One region of the Saccharopolyspora erythraea genome, then DNA from elsewhere that is predicted to be linked to it. Evidence: riboswitches for the same ligand, from Rfam matches in the RefSeq annotation. Region 1 holds a riboswitch; each other region holds the start of a gene.
What was found. Region 1 has a riboswitch for cobalamin ahead of HUO13_RS29950 (HoxN/HupN/NixA family nickel/cobalt transporter). Riboswitches for the same ligand answer to the same signal wherever they lie in the genome.
Positions count from the first base shown of each region.

Region 2: it holds a riboswitch for cobalamin, as region 1 does, so the genes downstream of both, HUO13_RS06380 (ribonucleoside-diphosphate reductase subunit alpha) here and HUO13_RS29950 (HoxN/HupN/NixA family nickel/cobalt transporter) in region 1, are expected to answer to the same signal.
Region 3: it holds a riboswitch for cobalamin, as region 1 does, so the genes downstream of both, HUO13_RS23310 (Rossmann-like domain-containing protein) here and HUO13_RS29950 (HoxN/HupN/NixA family nickel/cobalt transporter) in region 1, are expected to answer to the same signal.

Region 1 is NZ_CP054839.1:6,699,292-6,709,191, reverse strand. It holds gene cbiE (precorrin-6y C5,15-methyltransferase (decarboxylating) subunit CbiE) at 1-1,013, shown strand, start outside; gene HUO13_RS29960 (cobalamin biosynthesis protein) at 1,010-2,299, shown strand; gene HUO13_RS29955 (DUF1876 domain-containing protein) at 2,438-2,707, opposite strand; cobalamin riboswitch at 2,894-3,083, shown strand; gene HUO13_RS29950 (HoxN/HupN/NixA family nickel/cobalt transporter) at 3,139-4,308, shown strand; gene cobA (uroporphyrinogen-III C-methyltransferase) at 4,410-5,633, shown strand; gene HUO13_RS29940 (cell division protein SepF) at 5,735-5,971, shown strand; gene cobN (cobaltochelatase subunit CobN) at 6,151-9,756, opposite strand.
Region 2 is NZ_CP054839.1:1,372,192-1,382,091, reverse strand. It holds gene HUO13_RS06390 (serine/threonine-protein kinase) at 1-1,014, opposite strand, end outside; gene HUO13_RS06385 (glycoside hydrolase family 3 protein) at 1,143-3,566, opposite strand; cobalamin riboswitch at 3,697-3,900, shown strand; gene HUO13_RS06380 (ribonucleoside-diphosphate reductase subunit alpha) at 4,027-6,450, shown strand; gene HUO13_RS06375 (ribonucleotide-diphosphate reductase subunit beta) at 6,524-7,603, shown strand; gene HUO13_RS06370 (zinc-ribbon domain-containing protein) at 7,882-8,214, shown strand; gene ilvD (dihydroxy-acid dehydratase) at 8,402-9,900, opposite strand, start outside.
Region 3 is NZ_CP054839.1:5,181,720-5,191,619, reverse strand. It holds gene HUO13_RS23340 (ABC transporter ATP-binding protein) at 1-1,232, opposite strand, end outside; gene HUO13_RS23335 (ABC transporter permease) at 1,229-2,029, opposite strand; gene HUO13_RS23330 (ABC transporter permease) at 2,026-2,973, opposite strand; gene HUO13_RS23325 (ABC transporter substrate-binding protein) at 2,973-4,490, opposite strand; gene HUO13_RS23320 (MFS transporter) at 4,490-5,779, opposite strand; gene HUO13_RS23315 (PLP-dependent cysteine synthase family protein) at 5,776-6,888, opposite strand; gene HUO13_RS23310 (Rossmann-like domain-containing protein) at 6,882-7,751, opposite strand; cobalamin riboswitch at 7,968-8,138, opposite strand; gene HUO13_RS23305 (putative quinol monooxygenase) at 8,465-8,797, opposite strand; gene HUO13_RS23300 (hypothetical protein) at 9,196-9,408, shown strand; gene HUO13_RS23295 (TIGR03084 family metal-binding protein) at 9,537-9,900, shown strand, end outside.

The DNA of each region.
Region 1 (9,900 bases):
TCTTCGCCTCCGGCGACCCCGGCTTCTTCGGCGTCGTGCGCACGCTGCGCGAGCGGGGCATCCGCTGCCGGGTGCTGCCCGCGATCTCCAGCGTTCAGCAGCTCATGGCGAAGGCCGGCCGGTCGTGGGACGACGTTGCCGTCGTCTCGCCGCAGGGACGAGACATCACCCAAGCCCTCAACGTGTGCCGGGCGCGTCCCGCCGTCGCGGTGCTGACGGTGCGCGGCGCGGGACCGGCGCAGCTCGGCTCGGGCCTGGACGGCTGGCGGCGCACGCTGGTCGTGGCTGAGGACATCGGCGGCCCGAACGAGTCGCTGACCACCGTGGACCCGGCCGAGGCGGCGGCCAGGAGCTGGCGCGAGCCCAACATCGTGCTGTGCCTGGCCGATCCCGACACCGTGCCGCAGCGCAGCTGGCACGCCGGAGGTGATCCACTGCCGCCGGAGCCGGGCTGGGCGCTACCGGAGGACGAGTTCTCCCACCGTGACGGCATGGTCACCGCCTCCGAGGTCCGCGCCGTCGCGCTGGCCAGGCTCGCGCCGCGCCCCGGCACTCTGGTCTGGGACGTCGGCGCCGGTTCCGGCTCGGTAGCGGTGGAGTGCGCCCGGATGGGCGCGGCGACCATCGCCGTGGAGTCCGACGAGGCCCAGGTCGTGCGGCTGATCACCAACGCCGCCGGGCACGGCGTGGACGTGCGGGTCGTGGAGGCGGCGGCCCCGCAGGCGTTGCGGGGGCTGCCGAAACCGGACGCGATCTTCATCGGCGGCGGGGGTTCGGACGTCGTCGCCGCCTGCGCGCACGCCGGGGCCACCCGGGTGGTCGCGGCGCTGACGGCGCTGGACCGCGTCGCCGGCACCCGCGACGCGCTGCGCTACGCCGGCTACCAGGTCGAAGGCGTCCAGCTCTCGGCCAGCAGGCTGGTGGACCTGCCCGACGGCGCGCCGAGCCTGCAGCCGACCCAGCCGGTGGTGCTGATCTCGGGCCACCGCGAGACCTCGGGTGAGCAGTCGTGATCGGTCTGTTCGCACTCACCCCGGCGGCTCGCCGGGCCGCCGCCGAGCTCGCGTCGCGGCTCGGATCGGACGCGGTGCTGGCCGACGGGCCGCTCGCGCCGACCGTCCGGCGCATGTGGCCGCTGCTGGATGCTGCGGTGTTCTTCCTGTCCGCCGGTGAGGCGGTGCGGCTGGTCGCGCCGCTGCTGACCGACCGGCAGGTCGACCCCGGCGTGGTGTGCGTGGACGAGGAGCTGCGCTTCGCCGTCGCGCTGGACGGCGGGCAGGACGCGGGCGCGAACGCGCTGGCCCAGCAGGTCGCGGACGTGCTCGGCTGCACCCCGGTGATCACCACGACGCCGGGCGGTGGCAGCAGCTCGCCGTGGGACGAGGTCGTCGACCTGCTCGACGCCGCGGTGGACGGCGACATCGCCGCCTGCGGTGCCGCCGTGCTCGACGGCGCGCCGGTCCAGCTGCTCAACCCGCACGGGTTCCCGTTGCCGGCGCTGCCGGAGAACGTGTGCGCCGAGCCGAAGAATCCGCTGTGGACGGTCGTGATGGACGACCGCAGGCCCTACGGCGACGACCCCGAGCGCACCGTCCGGATCGTGCCCCGCACGGTCGTCGTGGGCGTCGGCTCGCGGCGCGGGGTGGCCCGGTCGGAGGTGACCGAGCTGGTGGCGACGCTGGAGCGCGGGCACGGCCTGGACCTGCGGTCGGTGCGCGCGTTCGCCACCGTCGAGGGCAAGGCCGACGAGGACGGCGTCGTCGAGGCCGTGCAGGACCTGGGCTTCTGGCACGCGGTGGAGGCCGGGGACGAGCTGCCGCTGCTGGTGTACCCGGCGGCGACGCTGGCCGAGGTCGAGGTACCCAACCCCAGCGAGGCCGTGGAGGCCGAGCTGGGCACACCGAGCGTGGCGGAGGCGGCGGCGCTGCACGCGGTCGCCGAGCACGGTGCGCCCGAACTCGTCGTGGCCAAGATCAGCAGCGCAGGCGCGACCATCGCGGCGGCCCGGCCCCGCCCGAGGGGCCGGCTCGCGGTGGTCGACCTCGGCCCGGCGCCCGACCTGCGCACGCCGCGCGCCGAGGCGGAGCTGCGCCGCGCCGCGGTCGTGGTCGACCCGGACGGGCGCGGCGAGGAGCTGCGGCACCTGCTCCGGCAGGGGACGGAGGTCCGCGCCGGCGGCGCGGCGGATGCCGTCGCGCTGGCGCGGTCGGGCCGGGCGGTGGCGCTGCTCTCCGCCGACGCCGACGTCGACGCCGCGGACATCGACGTCGTCCGCGTGCCGGGAGTGCCGTCGGTCTGAGGCTCGGGCGGGGCCGGGCCTCTGGGCGGTGGCCCCGGGCCGCGAGCGAGCCGGCCGGCGGCGGGCGCGGCCTGGCGAGCGGGCCATCCCGCCGCAAGCAAGCGCAGGCCACCTGGCGGACCGGGTGGCCGGGCTTTGTCAGGCAGGCAGGTGCACCCGCCGGTGGAGGCGGTCGCCGATGTCGTGCGCCGCGGTGTCCAGCAGCTTGTGCGCCAGCTCGAACAGGGCGCGGGCGACTGCGATCTCGTCGCCGATCTGCGGTACGTCGGGGTCGTCCGGGTGCCGCCGTGCGGTGCCGTGCCCGTGCAGCGCCTGCCCGTCGCCGGTGGTCATCCCGACGTCCGCGGTCGTCTTCGCCCCCGCCTCCACGACCTGAAGGTTCAACGTGATCGTCCGAGTCTCGTTCATGATCGCCTCCTCGGTCCTCACGTCGACCAGCATGCGCTGGTCGACGACCCAGCGGAAGGGTTGCCGACCTCACCAGGATGGGTGGCGCGGAGGCGGTCGGCGATGCGGATCACAACGTGCGGCCCAGCGCCCGGTCGGACGGCGTGCCGCGGTCCGGCGCCCGCCGCCGGAACCGCCGCGCGGATTGACCTCGGTCGGTCTGGCGGTCAGGATACGACGGCCTGCGGCGCAGGAACCCGGTGCGAATCCGGGACGGTCCCGCCACTGTGACCGGGGAGCGGACCCGACGTGCGGCCACGGCCCGTGAGGGCTGGAAGGCTCGGGTGACCCGCTGCGATCCGGGAGTCAGGAGACTCGCTGCCGGCCCCGCGTCGCGCCCGCGGCGCGCGGATCAGGAGCCCCAGGGCGGAGAACCCAGGAGATCCCGGCAGATGTCGATCGAGCAGCGATCCGTGCAGTCGCCCCACGCGTGGGGCGCCGTCGAGCGCAGGAAGGCCGCGTGGGTGCTCGCCGCGGTCGGCGCGCTGCACCTGGTGGGCTGGAGCGCCTACCTGCTGCACCAGCAGTCGTTCAGCGCGGCGGGCGGGCTGGCCGCCGCCGGGACGACTGCCTACCTCCTCGGCCTCCGGCACGGATTCGACGCCGACCACGTGGCCGTGATCGACGACGCGACGCGGCTGCTCATGCAGCGCGGGCGGCGCCCGGTGTCGACCGGCATGTGGTTCGCCCTCGGGCACGCCAGCGTGGTGCTGCTGCTGGCCTTCGCGGTCGCCTTCGTCGCGGGCCCGGCCGCGCAGGCGTGGGCGGAGGAGGCCGGTCTGCGGACCGGGCTGTTCGTCGACGTGGTCGTGGTCGTGGTGCTGGGCGCGCTGGCGGTCCTCAACGCCGTCGTGCTGCGCGACGCGCTCCGGCTGCTGCGCCGGGCCCGGCGGGGCGTCGTCGGCGAGGACGAGATCGAGCTGGTGCTCGGGCGGCGCGGGCTGATGGCCCGGCTGCTGCGCGGGCGGATGCGGGCCATGGTCGGCCGGTCCTGGCACCTGTTCGGCATCGGGCTGCTGTTCGGTCTCGGCATGCAGACCGCGACCGAGGTCACAGTGCTGGCCATGGTCGCGCCCGACCAGCACCTGCCGGGGATCGCGGTGCTGAGCCTGCCGCTGCTGTTCGCCGCCGGGATGTGCACAGTGGACAGCGTGGACGGCATGCTGATGTCGCGCGCCTACACCTGGTCCCTGGCCAGACCGCTGCGCAGGCTCTCGGTGAACGTGACGACCACGGCGCTGACGGTCGTGCTCGCCGCCTTGGTCGCGGTGGTCGTGCTGGCCGGGGCGCTGGCGGAGCTGGGGCTCTCGCCGCTGGAGCCGGTGGCGGGCCTCGGTGACCACTTCGAACTGCTCGGCTATCTGACGCTGGCGGCTTTCATGGCAGTATGGGGCGGCGCCGCGCTCTGGTGGCGGCTGTCCCGATCGGACGACCGCGCCGGCGGCGGACCGGCCCCCGCGACCGGCACGCCCGGGGCCTCCGGGACCGCCGGGGCGGCTGAGGCGACCGGCGCGCCGGGCGCGACCGGCGCCGGGCGGGCGCCCTCGGACGGCGCGCCGTGACCGGGCCGGTGCTCGTGGAGCCACGACGAGGTGGTGTTCGCGCTCCTTCCCAGCACTGATCCGGCGGTGGCGCCGGGCGAGACACGACACGGACAACGGACATGACCACGCACACTGAGCACCACTACTTCGCAGGACTCGACCTCACCGGCAAGCGGGTGGTCGTGGTCGGGGCCGGGACCGTCGCCCAGCGCCGGGTACCCAGGCTGATCAACGCGGGTGCTCTGGTCGATGTCATCGCGCCGGAGGCGACCCCGGCGGTGGAGGCGATGGCCGACGCGGGCGAGCTGCGCTGGCACCGCCGCCCCTACGCCGAGGGCGACCTCGACGGCGCCTGGTACGCGCTGGCCTGCGCGACCGGCGGCGAGGTCAACGCCGCGGTCGCCGACGAGGCCCTGCGTCGGCGGGTGTTCTGCGTGCGCGCCGACGACGCCTCGCAGGGCACGGCCGTGACCCCGGCGGTGGCCGAGCACGGCGGTCTGCTGCTCGGAGTGCTGGCGGGCGGCGACCACCGCCGCTCGGCGTCGGTGCGCGACGCCCTCGCCGAGGCGCTGCGCACCGGGGTGGTCGACGAGCGCGCCGAGGCGCCCGCGCCGGGCGTCGCGCTGGTCGGCGGCGGCCCCGGCGACCCGGACCTGATCACGGTGCGCGGCAGGCAGCTGCTGGGCCGCGCCGACGTGGTGATCACCGACCGGCTGGCGCCGCGGGAGCTGCTGGAGGAGCTGGGCCCGCACGTCGAGGTCGTCGACGCGTCCAAGATCCCCTACGGCCGGGCGGCGAACCAGGACGTCATCAACTCGCTGCTGATCGAGCACGCCAGGGCGGGCAGGTTCGTGGTGCGGCTCAAGGGCGGCGACCCCTACGTCTTCGGGCGCGGTTTCGAGGAGCTGCTGGCGTGCGTGGAAGCGGGGGTGGCCGTCACGGCCGTCCCGGGCATCACCAGCGCGTTCGCGGCACCGTCGGCGGCGGAAGTGCCGGTGACCCACCGCGGCGTGGCGCACGAGGTCGTGGTCGTGTCCGGGCACGTCGGCCCGCACGACGAGCAGTCGCTGGTGGACTGGCCCGCGCTGGCGAAGCTGCGCGGCACCCTGGTGCTGATGATGGCGGTCAAGCGCATCGGGGAGTTCGCGGAGGTGCTGATCGAGCACGGGCGCGACCCCAAGTCGCCGGTGGCGGTGGTGCAGGAGGCCACCACCCGCGGCCAGCGCGCCCTGCGCAGCACCCTCGACGAGGTGGCCGAGGCGATCCACGGCGAGGGCGTGAACCCACCGGCGGTGATCGTCATCGGCCCGGTCGCCGACCTGGCACCCGAGTCGCGTCGCTGAGACCGACCGCGAGCCCCCAACCCTGCCGGGGCGGGGGTTCCTCGCGAGTGATCCCGCTGGTCAGCGCTTGACTTCCGGATTTCCGCGGTAAGACTTGAGCCGTGGTCAAGACGCTGCATCCGCAGAGCTACCAGGACGTCTACTACGTCGGGGACTACTTCCGCCAGGGCAACGCGGTCGTGATGGACTTGACCGCCATGTCCAACGCCGAGGCGATCCAGCTCGTCGACTTCGCCGCCGGGCTCGTGGTCGGAAAGGGCGGCGACATGGACCGGATCGCACCAAAAGTGTTCCTGCTGCGGCCTCCAGGAGTGGAGGCCGCAGCAGCCGACCGCTGAGAAATCTTCCAGAAGTGGTTCGCGTAGTGGTGAGGGTGGCGGAACCTCAGAAGCCTGCCGGCTCCGGGATCGCCGACATCATGAATGCCCGATTCACCACGTCGGCGCTGTCCTCGCCAGAAGGCTTCTGAGAACCCGCGGCGGTGCGAGCCGACGCTCACACCGCTTGTGAAACTGCCCTAGCGGTCCTCGAGGTCGCCTTCGGCCTCGAGGTAGACCTCCTGCAGCGCCTGCAGGGTCTCCGGGTTCGGTTCCTCCCACATCTTGCGGTTCGCCGCTTCCAGCAGGCGCTCGGTGATGCCGTGCAGTGCCCACGGGTTGGACTCGGTGAGGAACTTGCGGTTCTCCGGGTCCAGCACGTAGGTCTCGGCCAGCTTCTCGTACATCCAGTCGCCGACGACGCCGGTGGTGGCGTCGTAGCCGAACAGGTAGTCCACCGTCGCCGCCAGCTCGAACGCGCCCTTGTAGCCGTGGCGGCGCATCGCCGCCAGCCACCGGGGGTTGACCACGCGGGCGCGGAACACCCGGGAGGTCTCCTCGGTCAGCGACCGGGTGCGGATCGAGTCGGGCCGGGTGCTGTCTCCGATGTAGGCCGCCGGGGCCTTGCCGGTCAGCGCCCGCACGGTGGCGATCATGCCGCCGTGGTACTGGAAGTAGTCGTCGGAGTCGGCGATGTCGTGCTCGCGGGTGTCGGTGTTCTTGGCCGCCACCGAGATCCGCTTGTAGGCGCTCTCCATGTCCGACCGCGCCGGCTCGCCGTCGAGGCCGCGGCCGTAGGCGAAGCCGCCCCACACCGCGTAGACCTCGGCCAGGTCGCGGTCGTCGCGCCAGTTGCGGCTGTCGATCAGCGGCAGCAGCCCCGCGCCGTAGGCACCCGGCTTGGAGCCGAAGATCCGCATGGTCGCGCGGCGCTGGTCGCCGTGCTCGGCGGTGTCGGCCCGGACGTGGGCGCGCACGAAGTTCTGCTCGTCGGGCTCGTCGAGGTCGGCGACCATCCGCACCGCGTCGTCGAGCAGCGCCACCACGTGCGGGAACGCGTCGCGGAAGAAGCCGCTGATGCGCACCGTGACGTCGACGCGCGGGCGGCCCAGCTCGTCGAGCGGGATCACCTCGAGCCCGTTGACCCGGCGCGAGGCCTCGTCCCAGGTCGGCCGGACGCCCAGCAGCGCCAGCACCTCGGCGATGTCGTCACCGGAGGTGCGCATCGCGCTGGTGCCCCACACCGACAGGCCGACCGAACGCGGCCAGTCGCCGGTGTCGGCGCGGTAGCGCTCGAGCAGCGAGTCGGCGATGGCCCAGCCGGTTTCCCAAGCCAGCCTGCTCGGCACCGCCTTCGGGTCGACCGAGTAGAAGTTGCGGCCAGTGGGCAGCACGTTGATCAGGCCGCGCAGCGGCGATCCGCTGGGCCCCGCCGGGACGTAGCCGCCGTCCAGGGCGTGCAGGGTGGCCGACATCTCGTCGGTCGTGGCGTCGAGCCGGGGCACGACCTCGGTCGCGGCGAACTCCAGGACCCGCACCACCGCGTCGGCAGGCTCCCCGAGGACCTCGGCGCACACCTCGGCCGCCGTGCCGGGCTCCCAGTCGCGGGCCTCCATCGCCTCGACCAGGGCGTGCGCGCGGGTCTCGACCTCGTCGACCCGCTCCCGCGCGACGCTGCCGTCCTCGGCCAGGCCCAGCGCCTCGCGAAGGCCGGGCAGCGCGGCGCTGCGCCCGCCCCACATCTGGCGGGCGCGCAGCATCGCCAGCACCAGGTTGACCCGGGCCTCACCGGTCGGTGCCTCGCCGAGCACGTGCAGGCCGTCGCGGATCTGGGCGTCCTTGACCTCGCAGAGCCAGCCGTCGACGTGCAGCAGCATGTCGTCGAACTCCGCGTCGTGCGGCCGCTCGTCCAGTCCGAGGTCGTGGTCGAGCTTGGCGGCCTGCATCAGCGTCCAGATCTGGCTGCGGATGGCGGGCAGCTTGGCCGGGTCCATCGCCGAGATGTTGGCGTGCTCGTCGAGAAGCTGCTCCAGCCGCGCGATGTCGCCGTAGCTCTCGGCCCGCGCCATCGGCGGCACCAGGTGGTCGACCAGGGTGGCGTGCACCCTGCGCTTGGCCTGGGTGCCCTCGCCGGGGTCGTTGACCAGGAACGGGTAGATCAGCGGCAGGTCGCCGAGCGCGGCGTCGGGCGAGCACGCGGCCGACATCCCCGCCGTCTTGCCCGGCAGCCACTCCAGGTTGCCGTGCTTGCCGAGGTGCACCATGGCGTGCGCGCCGAACTCGTCGATGAGCCAGCGGTAGGCGGCCAGGTAGTGGTGGCTCGGCGGCAGGTCGGGGTCGTGGTAGATCGCGATCGGGTTCTCGCCGAAGCCGCGCGGCGGCTGGACCATGAGCGCGACGTTGCCCGCGCGCAGCGCGGCGAGCACGATCTCGCCGTCGGGGTCCTGCGAGCGGTCGACGAACAGCTCACCGGGCGGCGGGCCCCAGTGCTCCTCGATCTCGCCGCGCAGCTCCTCGGGCAGCGTCGCGTACCAGGACTCGTAGCGCTTGGCGGGGATGCGGACCGGGTTTCCGGAGAGCTGCTCCTCGCTCAGCCAGTCCTGGTCCTGACCGCCCGCGGCGATCAGCGCGTGGATCAGCGCGTCGCCGTCCTGCGCCGCCACGCCCGGCAGCGCGTCGGGCCCGTCCTCGGGGCCGACGTCGTAGCCGTGCTCGCGCAGTCGGCGCAGCAGCTTGACCGCGCTGGCCGGGGTGTCGAGGCCGACGGCGTTGCCGATGCGGGAGTGCTTGGTCGGGTAGGCCGACAGCATCAGCGCTAGGCGCTTCTCGTGCTGCGGGACATGGCGCAACTTCGCGTGGCGCACGGCGATTCCCGCGACGCGCGCGGCCCGCTCCGGGTCGGCGACGTAGACCGGCAGGCCCTCGGAGTCGTTCTCCTTGAACGAGAACGGCACCGTGATCAGCCGCCCGTCGAACTCGGGCACCGCGACCTGGGTGGCCATGTCCAGCGGCGAAAGGCCCTCGTCGTTGTCCTCCCACGCGGCGCGGGTGCTGGTCAGGCAGAGTCCCTGCAGGATCGGGATGTCCAGTTCGGCCAGGGCCCCTACGTCCCACGCCTCGTCGTCACCACCGGCCTGGGCGGTGGCCGGCTTGCTGCCGCCGGCGGCGAGCACGGTGACCACCAGCGCGTCGGCGCGGCGCAGCTCGCGCAGCAGCTCGGGTTCGGGAGCGCGCAGCGAGGCGCAGAAGATCGGCAGGGCCTGACCGCCGGCGTCCTCGATCGCCTCGGAGAGGGCGTGCGCGAAGGCGGTGTTGCCCGCCATGTGGTGCGCCCGGTAGTAGAGCACCGCGACGGTGGGCCCGTCGGTCTCGCGCGGAGTGCGCTCCAGCACACCCCAGGTCGGGGTCTCGATCGGCGGGGCGAAGCCGTTGCCGGTCAGCAGGATCGTGTCGGACAGGAAGTTGTGCAGCTCGGTGAGGTTCTCCGGGCCGCCCTGGGCGAGGTAGCGGTGCGCTTCGGCGCAGACGCCGCCGGGCACCGTCGAGCACTCCATCAGCTCGGCGTCGGGGGCCTGCTCGCCGCCCAGCACGACCACCGGGCGCGGACCCGCCAGCAGCGCGTCGAGCCCTTCCTCCCACGCGCGGCGGCCACCGAGCAGCCGGACCACGACGAGGTCGACGTCGTCGGTCAGCAGCGGCAGGAGGTCGTCGACGCCCAGCCGCGCCGGGTTGCCCAGCCGGTAGTCCGCGCCGCTGGCCCGCGCGCTGAGCAGATCGGTGTCCGATGTGGACAGAAGCAGGATCATGCGGCTCGCTCCTCAACTGGGTGGGCTGTCGCCCGGGATGCGCTGGTGGAGGTGGGTACGTCTGCGCGGCGGGTGACGTCGAAGGGGATGTCTGCGGGGCGGACGCTCGCGCGTCCGGCCTCCGCGAAGCCGGCGGCGCCGGAC
Region 2 (9,900 bases), 2.9 Mb from region 1:
CGGCGGCTGGGACTCCGGCTTCGGCGGCGGGGACGGCGGGGTCGAGGTGTCCCCGCCCTGCGCGTTCCCGCCAGGTGGCAGCGACATGAACAGCGCGGCCCCGCCCGCCACGAGCGCGACCGCCGCGACCCCCGCGGCCACCGGCCACCAGCGGCGTCCGCCCGGACCGCTCGGCGCCTTGCGCGTCGGCGCGGGCACCGCGCCCGTCAGCGCCTGCCTGGCCGCGCGGGCGAACTCGCCTGCGGTGGCGAAGCGCCTGCGCGGGTCCTTCGACATCCCGGCCTCCACGACCCGGTCGAAGGCGGGCGGCAGCGCCGGGTTGTGCGCGCTCGGGCGCGGCGGCACGCGGTTGAGGTGGGAGTTGATCAGCGACTCCGCCGTGTGCCCTGCGTACGGCTTGGCCCCGGTGAGGCACTGGTAGAACACGCACGCCAGCGAGTAGACGTCGGCGCGGTGGTCGACCGGCCCGTCGCCGAAGCGCTCCGGCGCCATGTAGTCCAGCGTCCCGACCGCGATCCCGGTCGTGGTCAGGTTGGTCCGGTTGCCCGCCCAGTGCGCGATGCCGAAGTCGACGAGGTAGGCGAAGCCGCCGCGGCCGATGATGATGTTGGACGGCTTGACGTCGCGGTGCACCAGCCCTTCCTCGTGCGCGGCGTCGAGCGCCTGCGCGATCTGGTGCACCACCTCGACCGCGTCGGCGGGTGGCATCGGACCGTGCGCGGCGAGGAGCCTGCTGACGTCCTGACCCTCGATGAGCCGCATGTCGAGGTAGAGACGGCCGTCGATCTCGCCGAAGGAGTGGATCGGGATGACGTGCGGCTCGCGCAGCCGCGCAGCCGCGAGCGCCTCGCGTTTGAAGCGCTCCCGGTACTCGGGGTCCGCCGCGACCCCGGAACCGAGGACCTTCAGCGCCACGATGCGGTCGTGGCGGGTGTCATAGGCGCGCAGGACCTCGCCCATCCCACCGCGGGCGATCAGCCCTTCCACCCGGTACGGACCGAAATGCGAGACCACGGTGTGCGACTCCCCTCCCGAACCGACAGCGCGCACTCAACCGCTGGTCATCATATTGGGTGAAGCCGACACCCTTCGCCCACTTCCGCAAGCCGCTGTGGCCGGTTGAATCCGGGGAGCCCGGCGACCTAGGCGTTCACGACGATCGTGAGCCTGATATCTCCGGATGAACGGCCGGTCAGCAACCGGTGTTCGCCGCTGTCGTCTGGAATCCGGACGGCAACGTCCACTTCGGCCTCCTGGCCGGCTTCGACGTCCACCACGCGGAACCCGGCCAGCCACGGCGGACGGCCGCGCGAGGCGGCGTACACCTGCACCACCTCGCGTCCGGCCCGCTCACCGCAGTTGCGGACCGTCACCCGCACCCCGCCCGGTACCACGATGGCGTCGACGTATTCCCAGCTCGTGTAGCCGAGTCCGTGTCCGAAGTGGAACGCCGGGCGGCTGTCACGCGCCAGGTACGCGCGGTAGCCGATCAGCGTTCCCTCGCTGTAGTGCAGCTTGCCGTCCATGGGCTGCACGCGCGGCAGCGGCACCGGCACGTCGGCCGTTGCGGCGGGCAGGGTGGTCGGCAGCCTGCCGCCCGGCTCGGCGACGCCGAGGAGGACGTCGGCGAGCGCGTGCCCGTACTCCTGGCTGCCGAACCAGGTCCACAGCACCGCGGGCACCTCGCGGACCCACGGCATCAGCACCGGAGAGCCCGCGTTGACCACGACGACCGTGCGGGGGTTGGCCGCCGCGACCGCCTCGACGAGTGCGTCCTGCGCGCCGGGCAGATCGAGGCTGTGCCGGTCACGCCCTTCGGTCTCGATCTCGGCATCGGTCCCGACCACGACAATCGCGACGTCCGCCTCGCGCGCGGCCCGCACCGCCGCGTCGAACTCCGCCGTGGCGTCGGGCGCGAGCCCGCCGTGCCCGATCCCGAGCGCGATGACGGTGTCACCCTCCGGAGCGAAATCCACTGCCACCGCAACGGTTCCGTCCTCGCTCAGGTCGGACTCGACCAGGACGACGTCGACGCGCTGCTCCGGGGGTTCGATCATCTCCGCGAGCGGGTCGTCGGTGTCGATCTCGCGTGCCACTTCACCGTCGAAGACGACGCGCCCGGCGATCTCGACCTCGAACTTTCCGCTGCCGTGCACACCGAAGACGTGCTCCCCGGGTTCGACTCGCAAGTCCCCGCGCAACCTCAAAACCGCCGTACCGCTCGGCATTTCGGATTTCCCCAGCCACAGCAACGTTTCCGTGCCACGCAGCTCGGAACCCAGCACTGCGCCGTCGGCTCCGACGAACTCCAGTCGCAGGCCGTTTCCCTCACCATCGGGGTCGCGCACGCGGTCATGCGGGACCGGGTCGAGGAGCCTGCGATGCCGGACTCCTCTGCGGAAAACCACCTCCGCGTCGGGCAACGCCGCGCGGACGCCGTCGAGCGGGGTGACCACGTGCGGCGGGCTGACGTGCGAAGAGCCACCGCCCTGAACCGCGGGCAGCACGGCGTTCTCCCCGATCACAGCGACCTTCCCGATCGGCGTGGGCAGCGGGAGCACGGGCTGGTCGTCGACGTTGGCGTTGCGCAGCAACACGAATCCCCGCGTCGCCAGCCGGCGGATCACCGGACGCGCGTCGTCGGGAGGACCCGATGCGTCCACTTCGGATTCGCCGTCCAATGCACCGGTCCGGGCCGCCAACCGCAGCAGCCGCAACACCTTGTCGTCCAGCAACTCCTCCGCGACCCGCCCCTCGCGAACCGCAGTCGCGAGTGCCCCGCCGCTCCACGGCCCGCCTGGCCCCGGCATGACGAGATCGAGCCCGCCGAGCGCGCACCGTTCGCAGTCGCGGGCGGCGAACCAATCCGAGACGTTGACGCCGTCCCACCCCCACTCGCCCTTGAGAATCCCGTTCACCAGCTCGGAGTTCTCGGTCATCGAGTACCCGTTGACCGAGTTGTAGGCGGTCATGACGGCCCACGGCCGCGCCTGCTCGACGATGCGCCGGAACGGCTCCAGGTAGACCTGCCGCAGCACCCGCGGCTCGACGACCGCGTCGTAGGTCATCCGCCCGGTCTCGCTGTCGTTGGCTACGAAGTGCTTGGGCGTCGCGGCGACACCGCGCGACTGAATGCCCGCGACCACCTGCGCACCGATCTCGCCCACCAGCAGGGGGTCCTCGGAGAAGTTCTCGAAATGCCTGCCACCGAAGGGACTCCGGTGCAGGTTCACCGTCGGCGCGAGGACCACGTGCACGCCCCTGCGCCGGGCCTCGTCGCCGAACAGCTCCCCGACCTGCCGCGCCGCGTCGACGTCCCAGGTGGCCGCCACCGCCGACGCCACCGGCAGCAGCAGCGAGGTGTCCCGCTCGTCCCACTTCGTCCCGCGCACGCCGTTCGGGCCGTCGGAGAGCACCATCCGGCGCAGCCCGATCTCGGGCATCGCGTGCAGGGTCCAGAACCCCGACCCGGTGAGCAGCCGAGCCTTCTGCTCGACGGTGAGCCCGGCGAGCAGGGAACGCAGCCTCGGCTCGTCCGGCTCCGGTCGATCAACGGCACCGCTCATGGCGAGGTCCTTTCCGTTGGGCCGCCGGCTGCGTGCGACCCAGGAGTGACCGCGACGCGACCCGCTGTCCATTCCACATCAAAGACACGCCGATATCTAGCCCGCCGCAAAGTGGACGAACCCAAGATGTAGTGTGTCCCGCGCCGATGGATCACCACGGAAGGTGAGGCAACAGGGAACCCGGTGCGAATCCGGGACTGCCCCGCAGCGGTGAACGGGAACGACCGTCGTGACCGGCTCCGGCCGGTACGGCACTGGGCGCGCACGCGCCCGGGAAGCCACGACCAGTAGGCCGCCCGTGAGTCCGAAGACCTGCCATCGGTGCGCGCACGAGGTGTGCGCGCTGTCCGGGGCCTCGAGGGCGGGTCGCGTGGACGACCGGCGACGCGTGCCGTCGCCGCGATCCCGCACGCCTCCGTGTTCCCGGGCCGGCCCTACGAGCACGTGAGGAGAAAGCGTCGTGACCGAAACGCTCACCGCACCCGCACCGAGCAGCGCACCCGACTGGGATCGGGTTTCGGCTGTGGTCCGGCAGGCGTGTGAGGGTCTGGGGGGAGTGTCGGCCGACGCCGTGCTCGACGAGGTCCGCCGCAACAGCTTCGACGGCATCAGCGCCGACGAGCTCGCGATCGCCCAGATCATGGCCGCCCGCACCATGGTGGAGGCCGAACCCAATTACTCCCAGGTCACCGCCCGGCTGCTGCTGGACCGGCTGCGCCGCGAGGCCCTGACCTACCTGGCCGGGTGGCCCGACGACGCCGACCAGGAGCAGATGCGCGAGCGCTACGCGCCCTACTTCCGCGACTACGTCGCGCGCGGCGTCGAGCTGGGCCAGCTCGACCCCGAGCTGGCGTCCTTCGACCTGGACCGGCTGGGGGCCGCGCTGCTGCCTGAGCGCGACATGTCCTTCGGCTTCCTCGGCCTGCAGACCCTCTACGACCGGTACTTCCTGCACCACGACGGGACCCGCTACGAGCTGCCGCAGGCGTTCTTCATGCGGGTGGCGATGGGTCTGGCGCTGCGGGAGGACGACCGCGAGGCGCGGGCGGTGGAGTTCTACCGGCTGCTGTCGTCGTTCGACTTCATGTGCTCGACTCCGACGCTGTTCAACTCCGGCACCACCCGGCCGCAGCTGTCGTCGTGCTTCCTGACCACCGTGGACGACGACCTGCACGGCATCTTCCACTCCATCAGCAACAACGCGATGCTGTCGAAGTACGCGGGCGGGCTGGGCAACGACTGGACCCCGGTGCGCGGCATCGGCGCGCACATCAGGGGCACCAACGGCCAGTCCCAGGGCGTCGTGCCGTTCCTCAAGATCGCCAATGACACCGCGGTGGCGGTGAACCAGGGCGGCAAGCGCAAGGGCGCGGTCTGCGCATACCTGGAGACCTGGCACATCGATGTCGAGGAGTTCCTCGACCTGCGCAAGAACACCGGCGACGACCGGCGTCGCACGCACGACATGAACACCGCGAACTGGGTGCCGGACGAGTTCATGCGCCGCGTCGAGGCCGATGAGACGTGGACGCTGTTCTCCCCGGACGAGACGCCTGACCTGCACGATCTCTACGGCACGGCGTTCGCCGAGCGCTACCGCGACTACGAGCAGGCCGCCGAGCGGGGCGAGATCAAGGTCTATCGGCAGGTCCGTGCGGTGGAGTTGTGGCGGCGGATGCTGACGATGCTGTTCGAGACCGGGCACCCGTGGATCACGTTCAAGGACCCGTGCAACCTGCGCTCGCCGCAGCAGCACGCGGGTGTTGTCCACTCGTCGAACCTGTGCACCGAGATCACGTTGAACACCAGCCGTGACGAGGTCGCGGTGTGCAACCTCGGGTCGATCAACCTCGCGCGTCACGTCACCGCCGACGGCATCGACCACGAGCGGCTCGAGCGCACGACCCGGACCGCGGTGCGGATGCTGGACAACGTGATCGACATCAACTTCTACACGATCCCCGAGGCGCGGCACTCGAACCTGCGGCACCGGCCGATCGGTCTGGGGTTGATGGGCTTTTCGGATGCGTTGTTCGTGCAGCGGATTCCGGTGTCGTCGCAGGCGGCGGTGGAGTTCGCCGACCGCAGCATGGAGGAGATCTCCTACCACGCGATCTCGGCCTCGGCCGAGTTGGCGGCCGAGCGCGGCAGGTACGAGTCGTTCGAGGGTTCGCTGTGGAGCCAGGGCGTGCTGCCGATCGACTCGCTGGCGCTGCTGGAGCAGGCCCGCGACGGCCAGGTCGAGCTGGATCGGACGACGACCCGGGACTGGAGCGCGTTGCGGGAGCGGGTGCGTGCGGTGGGCATGCGCAACTCCAACGTGATGGCGATCGCGCCGACCGCGACCATCGCCAACATCTGCGGCGTGGGGCAGTCCATCGAGCCGATCTACCGCAACCTGTACGTGAAGTCGAACATGTCCGGCGACTTCACCGTGGTCAACCCGCACCTGGTCGCCGACCTCAAGGCGGCGGGGCTGTGGGACGAGGACATGATCGCCGACCTGAAGTTCCACGACGGCTCGCTCGGCCCGATCAGCCGCATCCCCGGCGAGCTGAAGGAGCTCTACGCCACGGCGTTCGAGGTCGAGCCGCGCTGGCTGGTGGAGGCCGCCGCGCGCAGGCAGAAGTGGATCGACCAGGCGCAGTCGCTGAACCTGTATGTCGCCGCGCCCAGCGGCCGCAAGCTCGACGAGCTGTACCGGCTGGCGTGGCGCCAGGGGCTCAAGACCACCTACTACCTGCGGTCGACCAGCGCGACGCACGTGGAGAAGAGCACCCTGCGCGGCACCGACGGCAAGCTCAACGCCGTGCCCACCACCCCGGTCGCCCCGGCGGCGCAGGCCTGCTCGGTTGAGGACCCCGACTGCGAAGCCTGCCAGTGACCGATCCCGGTCGTGCCGGAACACGCGTCCGGCACGACCGGTCACCCGAACCGTTGAAAGGGGGAGTTTCCTGATGACTGCCGATTCCGTGACCGGGCCGAGTGCCACCGGGCTGGGTGAGATCGACCGCGACGCCGGCCGCGTGGACGTCGCCGAGAAGGCGATGATCAACTCGCGTGCCGACGTCAACCAGCTGCTGCCGCTGAAGTACGGCTGGGCGTGGGACAAGTACCTCGCGGGCTGCAACAACCACTGGATGCCCACCGAGGTGTCGATGCAGGCCGACATCGCGCTGTGGAAGTCCCGCGACGGCCTCACCGACGACGAGCGCATGATGCTCAAGCGCAACCTCGGCTTCTTCGCCACCGCCGAGTCGCTGGTGGCCAACAACATCGTGCTCGCGGTGTACCGGCACATCACCAACCCCGAGTGCCGCCAGTACCTGCTGCGCCAGGCGTTCGAGGAGGCCGTGCACACCCACACCTTCCAGTACATCTGCGAAAGCCTCGGCCTGGACGAGGGCGAGCTGTTCAACATGTACCGGGAGATCCCGTCGATCTCCGACAAGGACGCCTGGGCCCTGCGCTACACCCAGAACCTGGAAAACCCCGACTTCGAGACCGGCACCCCCGAAGCCGACCAGGCGTTCCTGCGCGACCTGGTCGCCTTCTACGTGATCTTCGAAGGCATGTGGTTCTACACCGGGTTCGCCCAGATCCTGTCGCTGGGCAGGCGCAACAAGATGGTCGGCATCGCCGAGCAGTACCAGTACATCCTGCGCGACGAGTCGATCCACCTGAACTTCGGCATCGACTGCATCAACCAGATCAAGATCGAGAACCCGCACCTGTGGACCGCGGAGTTCCAGCAGGAGATCCGCACGATGCTCACCGAGGCATGCGAGCTCGAGGTGGCCTACGGCCGCGACACGATGCCGCGCGGCATCCTCGGCCTCAACGCCGACCTGTGCGAGGAGTACATGCGGTTCATCACCAACCGCCGCTGCGCCCAGCTCGGCCTGGACCCGGTGTTCCCCGACATCGCCAACCCCTTCCCGTGGATGTCGGAGGCCATGGACCTGAAGAAGGAGAAGAACTTCTTCGAGACCAGGGTCATCGAGTACCAGTCCGGCGGCGCCCTCGACTGGGACTGACACCCCCACCCAGACTCCGCGGCCGGGCGCCACGGCTCCCACCAGCGCCCGGCCGCGGAACCCCGGCCCGCCTCGGATCGCGCCGCCGCAGTCGGCCTCGGGCAACATCGCCGCGGCCGGCCTTCGGGGCGAACCGCGTTTCCGAGGTGGGCCCGGGGCCACATTTTCCGATCCGTGCCGCTCGCGGATTCTCTCGCGTACGGTTTTGCGCAGGTCTTGTCCTTGCTCCACCAGGGGGAACCGTGATCATCTTCGGCACGCGGCGGACCGTGCATCGAGTGGCGAACCTGCTCCTGCACTGCCGCAACTGCAACCAGGTGTGCGCGACCACGCTGAACAAGGGCGTCACCAAGTTCACCCTGTTCTTCATCCCGCTCTTCCCCGTCCACATCAAGCACGCGCTGACCTGCACGTGGTGCGGTGCCACCACGCAGGTGCCGTGGGCCGAGGCCGACGAGCTGGTCAAGCAAGCCCAGCCGCAGCAGGCAGGCCCGGCTTCCCACGCCCCCGGCTACCCGCAGGCCGGTGGACACGCGTCCGCGCCCGGGTTCCCTTCGGCTCCAGGAGCCCCGCAGCAGCCCCCGATGGCCCCGCCGCCGCACCAGCAGTAGGCCGCGACCGGCCTACTGTCTCCGCGCCGCCCTCGCCTGCGTCGACGTAGGCGACGCGCGAGCGCACCGCACTGACAGATCGGCGGCCGAACCCTTCCGAGTTCGACCGCCGATCCGCGGTCGTCTGGACGGACGCGGCAGCGTCCCTCAGTAGCAGACCGCGCCTCTCAGTAGCAGACCGCGCCTCTCAGTAGCAGACCGCGCCCTCCGCCGCCGAGCGGACCAGCCGTGCGTACTTCCCGAGCACGCCCTGCCGGAACTTCGGCTCCCGTGGCACCCAGCCTTCCTTCCGACGCGCGATCTCGGCTTCGTCCACCAGCAGGTCGAGCGTCCGGCCCGCGAGGTCCAGCCGGATGGGGTCCCCGTCGCGCACGAACGCGATCGGCCCGCCGTCGGTCGCCTCCGGAGCGACGTGCCCGATGCACAGCCCAGTGGTACCGCCGGAGAAGCGGCCATCCGTCAGCAGCAGGACGTCCTTGCCCAGGCCCGCGCCCTTGATGGCGCCGGTGACCGCGAGCATCTCCCGCATGCCCGGACCACCGCGCGGCCCTTCGTACCGGATCACCACCACGTCACCGGGCTTCAACGAGCCGTCTTCGACGGCGTCCATCGCACCCTGCTCACCGTCGAAGACCCGCGCCGTACCCTCGAAGGTCGCCGAGTCGAAGCCGGCGCTCTTGACCACGGCACCTTCCGGCGCGAGCGATCCGCGCAGGATCGTCAGTCCGCCGGTCGGGTGCAGCGGGCTCGACAGCTTGTGCAGGACCTCGCCATCGAGTTCCGGCGGATCCAGCTCGGCGAGGTTCTCGGCCACGGTCTTCCCGGTGACCGTCATGCAGTCGCCGTGCAGCAACCCGGCGTCGAGCAGGGCCTTCATCACGACCGGCACGCCACCGATCCGGTCCACCGCGGTCATCACGTGCCGACCGAAGGGCTTCACGTCGGCCAGGTGCGGGACTCGGTCACCGATGCGGTTGAAGTCGTCGAGGGTCAGGGCGACCTCGGCTTCCCGCGCGATCGCCAAGAGGTGCAGCACGGCATTGGTGGAGCCTCCGAACGCCATGACAACGGCGATGGCGTTCTCGAACGCCTCCTTGGTCAGGATCTGCCTCGCGGTCAGTCCGCGCTCGATCATCCCGACCACCGCGCGTCCCGCTTCTCTGGCTCCCGCGTCGCGCCGCCGGTCGACTGAAGGCGGGCTCGCCGAGCCTGGAAGCGACATGCCCATCGCTTCAGCGGCGCAGGCCATGGTGTTCGCGGTGTACATGCCACCGCAGGCGCCTTCTCCCGGGCAGATGGCGCGTTCGATGCGGTCTACCTCGGCCTCGCTGATCAGGCCGCGGGCGCAGGCTCCCACCGCCTCGAAGGCGTCGATGATGGTGACCTCGCGGTCGTCGACCCGGCCGGGGAGGATCGACCCGGCGTAGACGAAGACCGCCGCGACGTCCAGGCGCGCAGCAGCCATCAGCATGCCCGGCAGGCTCTTGTCGCAGCCGGCGAGCAGCACGGAGCCGTCGAGCCGCTCCGCCTCCATCACCGTCTCGACGGAGTCGGCGATGACCTCGCGGGAGACGAGTGAGTAGTGCATGCCGACGTGACCCATCGAGATCCCGTCCGAGACCGAGATCGTCCCGAACTCCATCGGGAAGCCGCCGGCCGCGTGCACACCTTCCTTGCTCGCCTGCG
Region 3 (9,900 bases), 1.5 Mb from region 1:
CGGCCGGTCTGCTCCGGCGTCACGCCCGCACCGCTGAGCAGACGGGCCGCTTCGGTGCGCGCTTCCTGCTTTCCGCCGCCCCGGGCCAGCCGCACGGCTCGCGCGACCTGCGCCAGGACCGGGCTGAACTGGTCGAACGAGGCACGCGCGTCCTGGTGCACGTACTGGACCCTGCGCCGCTGGATTTTCGTGCGACGCTGGACGGCGGGAGCGAGCACGGTGCCGTCGAGCACGACTTCGCCGGTGTCCGGCTTGCTCAGACCCGCCAGGCAGCGGGCGAGCGTGGTCTTGCCCGCTCCGGATCGTCCGACGAGCGCCAGGCAGTGCCCGGGCACGACGTCGATGTCCACATCGGACAACAGTCGTCGTCCGTTCGCTGCCCGCTTGCCGAGTCCTCGGGCTCGAAGGCCGCTTCTCGCCGCGGTGCCGGGTTTCTCCTGTGCCGCAACGGGTGCGGCGCTGGACTCCAGGCGAGGCTCGGCGGCGAGAAGCCTCCGGGTCCAGTCGTGCCCGGGGTCGGACAGCACCGTGTTCGCGGGCCCGTGCTCGACGCTGCGACCGTCGCGCAGGACCACCACCTCGTCGGCGATCCGACGGGCCAGCGCGAGATCGTGGGTGAGCACGACCAGTGAGGTCCCGGCGCCGGACAACCGCTCCAGCGTTCCCGCGAGCTCGGACTTCGTGATGGCGTCCAGCCCCGTCGCGGGTTCGTCCAGGACGAGGATTCCGGGACGTGCGACCAGCGCTTGGGCCAGTGCCACGCGTTGCTGCTGTCCGCCGGAGAGCTGGTGGGGGAAGCTCCGGAGCAGTTGGGGCAGCGGCTCCAGCCGTGCCGCACGCAGCGCTTCGCCGACGGCTTCCTCGCGGTCGTGCCGTGTCGCGTGCACCACCGCGGCGAGTTCCTCCAGCACGCCGCCGATCCGCCGCACGGGGTTGAGCACCGCGCCCGGGTGCTGCGGCAGGTAGCCGATGCCGTTGGCGCGCGCCGCCCGGCGCTGCCGTGCGGGCAGCCCGAGCAGTTCGCCGGTACCGAGCCGGACGCTGCCCGCGAGCCGGATGCCCGTGCGGTGTTCACCCTGCAGCGCCAGGCCGAGTGTGGTCTTGCCCGCGCCGGACTCGCCGAGCACCGCGACCACCGCCCCCGCCGCCACGTCGAGGTCGATCTCGTCCAGCAGCCGCTGTGCACCGGTGAGCGCGCTGAGTCCCCGCGCGCTGAGCACCGATTCGCTCATGACCGGACCTCCCCGCGGCCGGTGAGGAACTGGTCGGCGAGGAGGTTGACGCCCATGCACAGCGCGACGAGCAGGCCCGCCGGGACCAGCACCGCGAACGGTTGCAGGAACAGGGCTTCCTTGTTGCGCTCCACGAGCACCGCCCAGTCGCTGGAGGCCGGCGGCAGCCCGAGCCCCAGGAAGTTCGCCGACGCGACGAGGTAGAGCACCAGCCCGAGCCGCGTACCGGCGTCGGTGGCGACCGGCCCGAGCGCGGCCCGGCCGACGTGGCCCAGGTGGATCCGCCACCACGATTCCCCTTGCATGGTCAGTGCTTCCACCGTCGCCCGGCAGCCGGGGGCCAGCGCCGCGCTGCGCGCGATGCGGACCACGGCGGGAAGCTGGAGCACCGCGATGGCCAGAACCAGGGCGGGTGCGCCGCGCCAGTCGACGGCGGCCAGCACCAGCAGCACCAGCAGCCCGGGAAGCGCCAGCACGAAGTCCAGGACGCGGAGCAGCCCGCCGGACACCCACCGGCTGCGAGCGCCCGCGACCAGCAGTCCCAGCGGAACGCCGGCGAGGTAGCTGAGCAGCAGCGACAGACCGGTCAGCGCGGCGATCGAAGCTCCGCCGGTCAGCACGAGATCGAGCACGTCGCGGCCGAGCGCGTCGGTGCCCAGCGGGTGCCCGGTGTCCGGCGGCATCAGCGGCGGCGACTTCGAGTCCGCCGGTCCCGCCACGAACCCGCCGAACAGGGCCATGAGCGCGGGTACGGCGAGCAACACCGCGGCGGAGGCCGCCGCGAGCAGGCGGGTCACGCCATCACCTCCCGTTGCGGTACGAGCCGCTTGGCGGCGATGTCGGCGAGCATGTTGACCGCGATCGTGACGGCGGCGAACACCAGCGCGTAAGCCTGCACCGAAGGCAGGTCGCGTGCCATGACGGCGTTGACGAAGCCGGAGCCCATGCCCGGCAGCGCGAACACCGCCTCGACGACGACCACGCCGCCGAGCAGCCCGTCGACCACCCTCGCCAGCTGCTGCACCGCGGGGCCGATCGCGTTGGGCAGCACGTGGCGCAGCACCACGGTCCGCTCCGGCAGGCCGTGGAATCGGACGTGCGTCGCGTACTCCGCGTCGTCGGCTTCGGCGACGCCGATTCGCACCTGCCGCGCCAGACCGCAGAGCTGTTTGCCGACCAGCACGCTGACGGGAAGCACCAGCAACGCCGGCTGGGCGGCCAGCTCCCAGCCCGACGCACCGGCGGCGGTGGCCGGAAGCCACGCGAGGTGCAGCGCGAAAAGCCCCACGAGCAGCAGTGCCAGCGCGAACTCCGGCACCGAGTTGAGCAGGAGCACCGCGCTGTTGAGCACCCGGTCCGGCAGCGAGCCGCGACGCAGGCCGCCGGCCACGCCGATCGCCACCGCCAGCGGCACCACGACGACCAGTGCCACGACCGCGAGTAGCGCCGTCGTGGTGAACCCGCGCGCGATGTCCTCGGTGACCGGGAGCCCGGTGAGCGACGAGCGGCCGAGATCGCCGTGGAGCAGACCGCCCGCCCACGCCGCGAAGCGTTCGAGCGGTGGCCGGTCCAGGTGCATCCGCTCCCGCAGTGCCGCGAGCTGTTCCTCGGTCGCGTGCTCGCCCAGCACCACCACCGCGGTGTCACCGGGTAGCAGCGACGTCAGCGCGAACACCGCCACCGACACCGCGACGAGCTGGAGGGCGGCGGTGGCCGCGCGCCGCAGCGCGGCAAGCGCCATCAGCCCACGACCGCGCGGTCGAAGCGCGCCCAGTCCAGCGAGTTCGGCGGTGCCGGGCGCAGCCCGCCGACCGAACTGGAGACCGCCACGTTCCAGTCGCTGAACCCCCACACCAGCAGACCGCTCTGGTCACGCGCGAGCCGCTGGGCGTCGGCGAAAAGCCGGCTGCGATCGGCTTCGCCGGGCGAGCCCATCGCGCGGGAGAACAGGGCGTCGAACTCCGCCGAGCGGTAGCCGGTGTAGTTGTTGCTCCCGGCGGTTCCGCGCATGCGCTGTTCCAGGAACGCGGGCAGCGGCAGGGGAGCGGTCCTGGTGTGGGCGGCGGTGCCGATCTTCTTGATGTCGGAGAAGTAGGTCTCCGACGGCCCCACGCGCGGGGCCGCCCGCAGGCCGATCTCGGCGAGCTGCTGGGAGAGCAGGATCGCCGCCGACTCGAAGTAGGGGTCGGCCGCGCTGGTGTGCAGGTCGAAGGCCAGGCCCTCCGCGCCGGCCTCCCGCACCAGTGAGCGTGCGAGCTCGACATCGCGTTCGCGGGGAGGCAGATCCTGCGGGTAGTACTCCAGCCCCATGCCGAACAGGTCGTTGCCGGGCTTGCCGTGACCGCTCAGCACCACGTCGACCAGCGCGCGTCTGTCCACACCGGACACGATCGCGCGCACCAGGCGCGGATCGTCGAACGGAGGCCGGTCGACCTTCAGCGCCACCGCCTGCATCGTCCCGCCGGTCGCGGCGAGCACGCGGGTGCGCGAGTCGCGCCCCAGCAGCGTGGCCGAGTTCGCGCTGACGTCGTGGGCGTAGTGCACCTGGCCGGACAGCAGCGCCGCAACCCGCGCGCTCTCCTCGTTGACCGGCACGAACTCCAGCTCGGGCGGAGTCGGCGCACCCTCCCAGTACCCGTCGAAGCGGGCGAGGACGGTCGAGCCGCCGGGCTGGAACGACTTGAACCGGAAGGGCCCGGAGCCGACCGGCGCGGAGAATCCGGTCGTGCCCGCGGGCACGATCTCGGTGGCGGGAGCGCCCCAGGCCGAGGGGAACTCGAAGTTCGGCTCCCGCAGCACCAGTTCCAGCTCGGTGGCCGAGCGCACGCGGCTCGCACCGAAGTCGACCCCGGCGAACTGCCGCGCCGCGGGCGAGCCCGTGGCCGGGTCGGCGACACGGCGGTAGCTGTAGAGCACGTCGTCGGCGGTGACGGGCCGGTTGTCGTGGAACCGGGCGGCGCGCAGCCGGACCGACCACCGGGTGCCGGTGGCGTCGGGCTCCCACGACTCGGCCAGGCGCGGTACCGGGCTCATGTCGTCGGCGTAGCCGACGAGCGTGTCGAACAGCGCCTTCGCCCGCGCCTGGTCGACGAACAGGGAGCTGGTGTGCGGGTCGAGCGTCTCCTTGGCCCCGGCGGTGGGGAACGCCACCCGCAACCGCCCGTCAGGCGCGCCCGCCGCACCGCAGGCGGCCAGCGGCGCGGCGGCGACCGCGCCGAGCGCGGCCTTGAGCGCGGTCCGTCGATCGAAGCGAAGCACTACGCCGTCCCCTCCCGGGTCGTCGCGGGCACCGGTTCGGCCCGCTCGGTGCGGCCGAGCAGGCCGCGTCGTTCCATCAGCGCCGCACCCGCGCCGCCGGCCAGCCCGACCACGAGCAGCGCCAGCCACGGCGACCAGGCCAGCGCCGTCTCGCCGGTGAGGTCGAGCAGCGCCCCGGCCAGCCAGCCGACCCCGGCCGCGACCACGCTGGAGACGAGGTAGTAGAAGCCGTAGTAGGTCCCCGCCAGCCGCTCGCTGCCCACCAGCGGCAGCAGTTCCATCGCGAACGGGTTGGTGATCGCCATCCCGACGGTGAACAGCGCGGTGGTCAGCAGCACCGGCACGCACACAGCGGCGGTCGCGGCCCAGTCGAGCTCGCCGCTCGCCCGCACCGGCAGCAGCGGACCGGTCAGCATCACCGGCACGAAGGAAACGCCCATGCACGTCAGCCCGATGGCGACCGAGCGGCCCGCGCTCCACCTCTGCCTGCACCACCGCGTGATGCGCACCTGGCCGAGGACGCCGATCAGCGTGGAGACCGCGAAGACCACCGCTACCGCCTCGCTCAGCCCGGAGACGCGCTGCGCCTCCAGCGGCAGCGAGAGGTAGAGCTGGTTGTAGAGCCCGAAGTACGCCGACAGCGCCAGCGTGAACGCCAGGAACCTGCGGTTGGCCACGACGGTGCGCCAGCTGCCCAGCACGCTCTGGCGCTGGGGCTCGACCTCGCGGTGGGGGAGCACGACGGCCTGCGCGATCGTCAGCACCGCGAACGCGACGCACGCCACGACCGCGATCAGCCGGAAGTCGACCCGCAGCAGCGCGGCGCCCAGCAGCGGACCGACGAGCGTGCCCGCGTGGGCGAACACGTTGAACACGGCGAAGGTCTCGGCGCGCCGTTCTCCCGCCTCGTGCATCAGGTAGGTGCGCACGGCGGGGTTGAACAGCGCGCCCGCCAGCCCGGTGAGCATGGCCGCCGCGAACAGCCCGGGCAGCGAGGTCAGCACGCTGAACAGCCCGAAGGCCAGCACCCGCAGCGCGCAGCCGGTGATGATCATCGGCCGGCAGCCGAGCCGGTCGGCGGCGGTGCCACCGAGCAGGAACATCCCCTGCTGGCTCAGGTTGCGCACGCCCAGCACCAGGCCGACCACCGCGGCGCCGTAGCCGAGGTTGTGGCTCATGTAGGCGGCCAGGAACGGCATGAGCATGTAGAAGCCCACGTTGATGCCGAACTGGTTGACCACCAGCAGCTTGGAGGCGGGCGAGAGCCGCCGGAACTCGCTGGTGTTCACAGCGCGTCCTCCTCTCCGCACACGGTGCAGGGCAGCCCCTCGGCGGAGCGCAGGGAACAGGGGTCGACGACCTTGCCGGTGCGCACCCAGCCGAGGGCCGAGTGCGGTCCGGCGTCGTCGAGCGGTTCGGTGACCGGGGCGCCCAGGTGGTGCTCGGCGAGGTAGTCGTCGGCGTAGATCGACTGCCAGTAGCGGTGCGGCCCGTCGGGGAAGACCCCGCAGACCCGGTCCGAGCCCAGCTCCCGGGCGCACCACGCGGCGGCCATCGCCACCGCTCCGGTGCTCCAGCCGCCGGTGACGAACGCCCCGGCGGCGAGCCTGCGGCAGGAGTCGGCGGCTTCGGCCGGTCCGATCCAGTGCACTTCGTCGAAGATGTCGTAGTCGACGTTGCCCGGGTGGATGCTGCTGCCCAGCCCGCGCATCAGCCGCCGCGCGGCGTCCTGGCCGAACACCGTGGAGCCGACCGAGTCCACCCCGACGATGCGCACGTGCGGCCACCGCGCGCGCACGACCGGCGCTATCCCCGCGCTGTGCCCGCCGGTGCCGACGCTGCACACCACCGCGTCCAGCTGGTCGAACTGCTGCACCAGTTCCTCGCCCAGACCGCGGTACCCGGCCGGGTTGTCGGGGTTGTTGTACTGGTCGGGCCAGTAGGCGCCGGGGAGTTCGGCGAGCAGTCGCGCCACGCGTTCGCGGCGGGCGCGCTGCCATCCGCCGACCGGATGCGGTTCGGTCACGATCTCGACCCGGGCGCCGTGGGCGCGCAGGAGTGCCGCGGTCATCCCGTCGAGCTCGCGGTCGGCGACGATCACGACCGGATGTCCCAGCGCGGTGCCGACGCAGGCGAGCCCGATGCCCAGCGTGCCGCTGGTCGACTCGACCACCGCGCCACCCGGGCGCAGCTCGCCCCGGCGCCGGGCGCCCCGCAGCAGCGACAGCGCGGCCCTGGCCTTCATCCCGCCCGGCGCGAAACCCTCCAGCTTCGCCCAGAAACCGGGGTGGGGGTGAGGCAGCGGCGTGTCGACCCGCAGGACCGGGGTGTCGCCGATGAGGTCCAGGACCGAGGCGCACCTGGCCCCGCCGCGCACGTCGGCTCGAGCGGTCAGCACGTCGCATCACCGCCCTGGGCCACGTAGGTGTGGATGTCGGTGCCGTCGCCGGTGAGCCAGAAGAACGGGTAGGGCTCGGCCGACAGCGCGTGCACGTGGGTGCCGACCAGCTCCCGCAACACCGCGCTCCCGGTCTGGGCGAACACGACCAGCGCAAGCCCGCGTTCCCGGCACAGCGCGGAGATCTCGTCGAAGGTCCCGTTGCCCAGGACCATCCCCGAGGCGAGCACCGCGTCGGCGCGGGAGATCGCCTCGCGGTGGTCGGTCGTGACCGGCTCGCCCCACTCGGTCGTCCCGCCGCGCAGGTCACACGGGACGCGGTGCGCGCCGCGTTCGCCGAGCGCGGCGAGCAGCGAGTTCACCACCCCGATCACCGCGACCGCGCCGCCCGGCCGCACGGGCACCAGGTCGGCCACCGCGCGGGCCCTGGCCACCGACTTCTCCAGCGAGGTACCGGCAGGGACGTGCACGAGGCTGGACCTCGGGTGCTGGGAGTGCGGTTGCAGCCAGGCCAGGTAGGCGTCGAGCACGGCGACCCGGACCGGCGCCTGGCGGTGCCCGAGCAGCTCGGTGACGGTGCGGCCGGCGAGATCGCCCACGTCGAGCGAATCCGCCTCGCCGGCTTCGACGGCGCAGGAACCGACCGCGTTGCCTACCCGCACGCTCAGCACGAAGTTGGCGTAGCCCGAGCGCCTTCCGGCGTGTTGTGCACTTTGGACGGTCAGGAAAGCGACCGAGATCCGGGCCTGCTCGGTTCGCAGGTCGGCCGCGCGCCGTTCGTCGTCGGCGCGGGCCCGGTCGATCAGCGCGGTCAGCGCGGCGTGTTCGGGCGCGCGAGCAGGGGATGCGATGCCAGCAGGCACGGGTGTCTCCACGTGTGAGAGATCCGGAGTCGGGTGGAAATCCGCCGACGGGCGGACGAAGGAGGGGATCACGCCCTGGAAGGCGTGGTTCCTCCGGACGACGCACGTGGACGCGTCGTGCCTCGAGCGGTGGAGACGCCACGGCGGCGGTGTCGGCCGGTGACGTGCGTGCAGTGCAGCAGCACCTCGGTACCTCCTCCGGGGCTCCGCGACCCCGTACGAATCGGCACGACGGCGCCAGTCTCCTGACTCATGGATCGTCGCCTTCCGCCAGCCTTCCCACCGGTTGCACGGCAGTGGCGCGGTGGCGGTGGCTCCCCATTCACAGTGGCGGGACCGTGCCGGAGTCGCACCGGCTTCCTGTCCGCCGTCGCGGTGAGAAACTCGCGAAGACGTTTGCAGCAGGCCGCCCGGGCTGTCAAGGGCAGCGGTCGCAGATCACGCCCTTGTCCGAACGCGCACTTGATGGGCCTTCCGGCGGACTGACGTTAGTCCGAACGGGCTAGAAGTTCGCGGAGTAGCACTATGAGAGTGGGCGGCGCGAGAAGTCCACAGTGGTGCTGTCCACAGTGGTTTGGTGGGATCGATCACTCGGGCGGCCGTGGTCCGATCGGCCCGGGGTGGTGGTGGCCCGCCGGGGCCTCCTGCGGATGGGCGCGGCGACCGCCGTGGGGCCCGGGCGGGCACCACGGGCGGAGCGCGCGAGGGACGGGTCAGCCCCGCTCGGGCACGGTCATCTCGCCGAGCACCGACCAGTCCTGCTGCGGGATCGTCGTGTTGATCACCCGCGGCGTCTCGGCCAGGTACTGCGGCAGGGTCTGCTGCGCCTGCTTGAAGTGGTCGGACTGCACGTGCTCGGCCCCCGCCTCGTCGTCGCGGAACGCCTCGACGAGCACGTACTCGTCGGGGTTCTCGATGCTGCGGGACCAGTCGAACCACAGGCAGCCGGCCTCGGCGCGGGTCGCGCGGGTGAAGTCGCCCGCGATCTCGGGCCAGCGGTCGGCGTGCTCGGACAGCACCCGGAACCTCGCGGTGATGAAGATCATCGATCTCGCTCCTTCGTCGCTCGTGGTGGAGGCGGTTCGGCCAACGTCCTCCGCCGGAATCCTAGGAAACCGCCGCGGCCGGTGCCCGAACGGCTTCCGGTGCCCGGTGCCGCCATGTCGTCGAGGTCCGGTGCCGCTTCCACGATCGTGCTGAGGCCGGACTGCCGGCGGCCACTTTCCGGTGTCGTGCCGCGATGGGACCGCACCTCATGCGTTGCCCCGCAACCTCGTTCGTGATCCTCGGCTGCTCGTGTGTGCGCTGAGGGTGACGAAAACAGGGCTCACCCTGCAGGGATGACACACAGCAGAGCGCCCCGGCATGCGAGCGGGTGCAACATCATCAACCCTGCTCGTGGCACAGCAGTTCCGTGATGTTCAAACGGGAAGGGCGAGCACACATGCGCACTGTGAAGAGGATCATCGTCGCCGGGGCCATCGCCGCGGCTGGCCTGGCGGTCGCCGCCGGGCCCGCCCACGCCGGATTCGCGGTGAGGGGGTGGGACTGCGTCCTCAGCGGTGGCGCTCCGATCAAGTTCGAGGGTGGCCGCCTGATGTGCTGGGGCGGCCACTTCGACGGCCACCCCGTGATCAAGGCTTCCTGGCACCACTGAGCCCCGCGCTCGGCACCGGTCACCATGGGAGGCCGCCGGCCGGTTCGGCCGGCGGCCTCTTCTGCGTCCATTAAAAAAGCAATCATGACTGCTTGCTTTTGGTTCGGCGCCGGTGCCACGATGAGCGCATGCACAGCGGTGAGCGGCGGGAACGCGTTTCGTCCGGGTCCGACCTGACCGAGCGGCTGCTCGCCGACCTGCGCGCCGAGACCGCCGACTTCGACGCCCTGGTGGCGGGGCTCGATCCCGCCGAGTGGCGTCGGGCGACACCCGCACCGGGATGGACGATCGCGCACCAGGTCGCGCACCTGGCGTGGACCGACGAGCAGGCCGTGCTGGCCGTGCGCGATCCGGAGGCTTTCCAGGCCGCGCTGGAGAACGCGGCCGAGCTCGCGCGCGAGGTGGACGACGCGGCGGCGCGCGGCGCGCGGGAGGACCCCGCCGCGCTGCTCGCGCGCTGGCGTTCCGGGCAAGCGGAACTGGCGGTGCTGC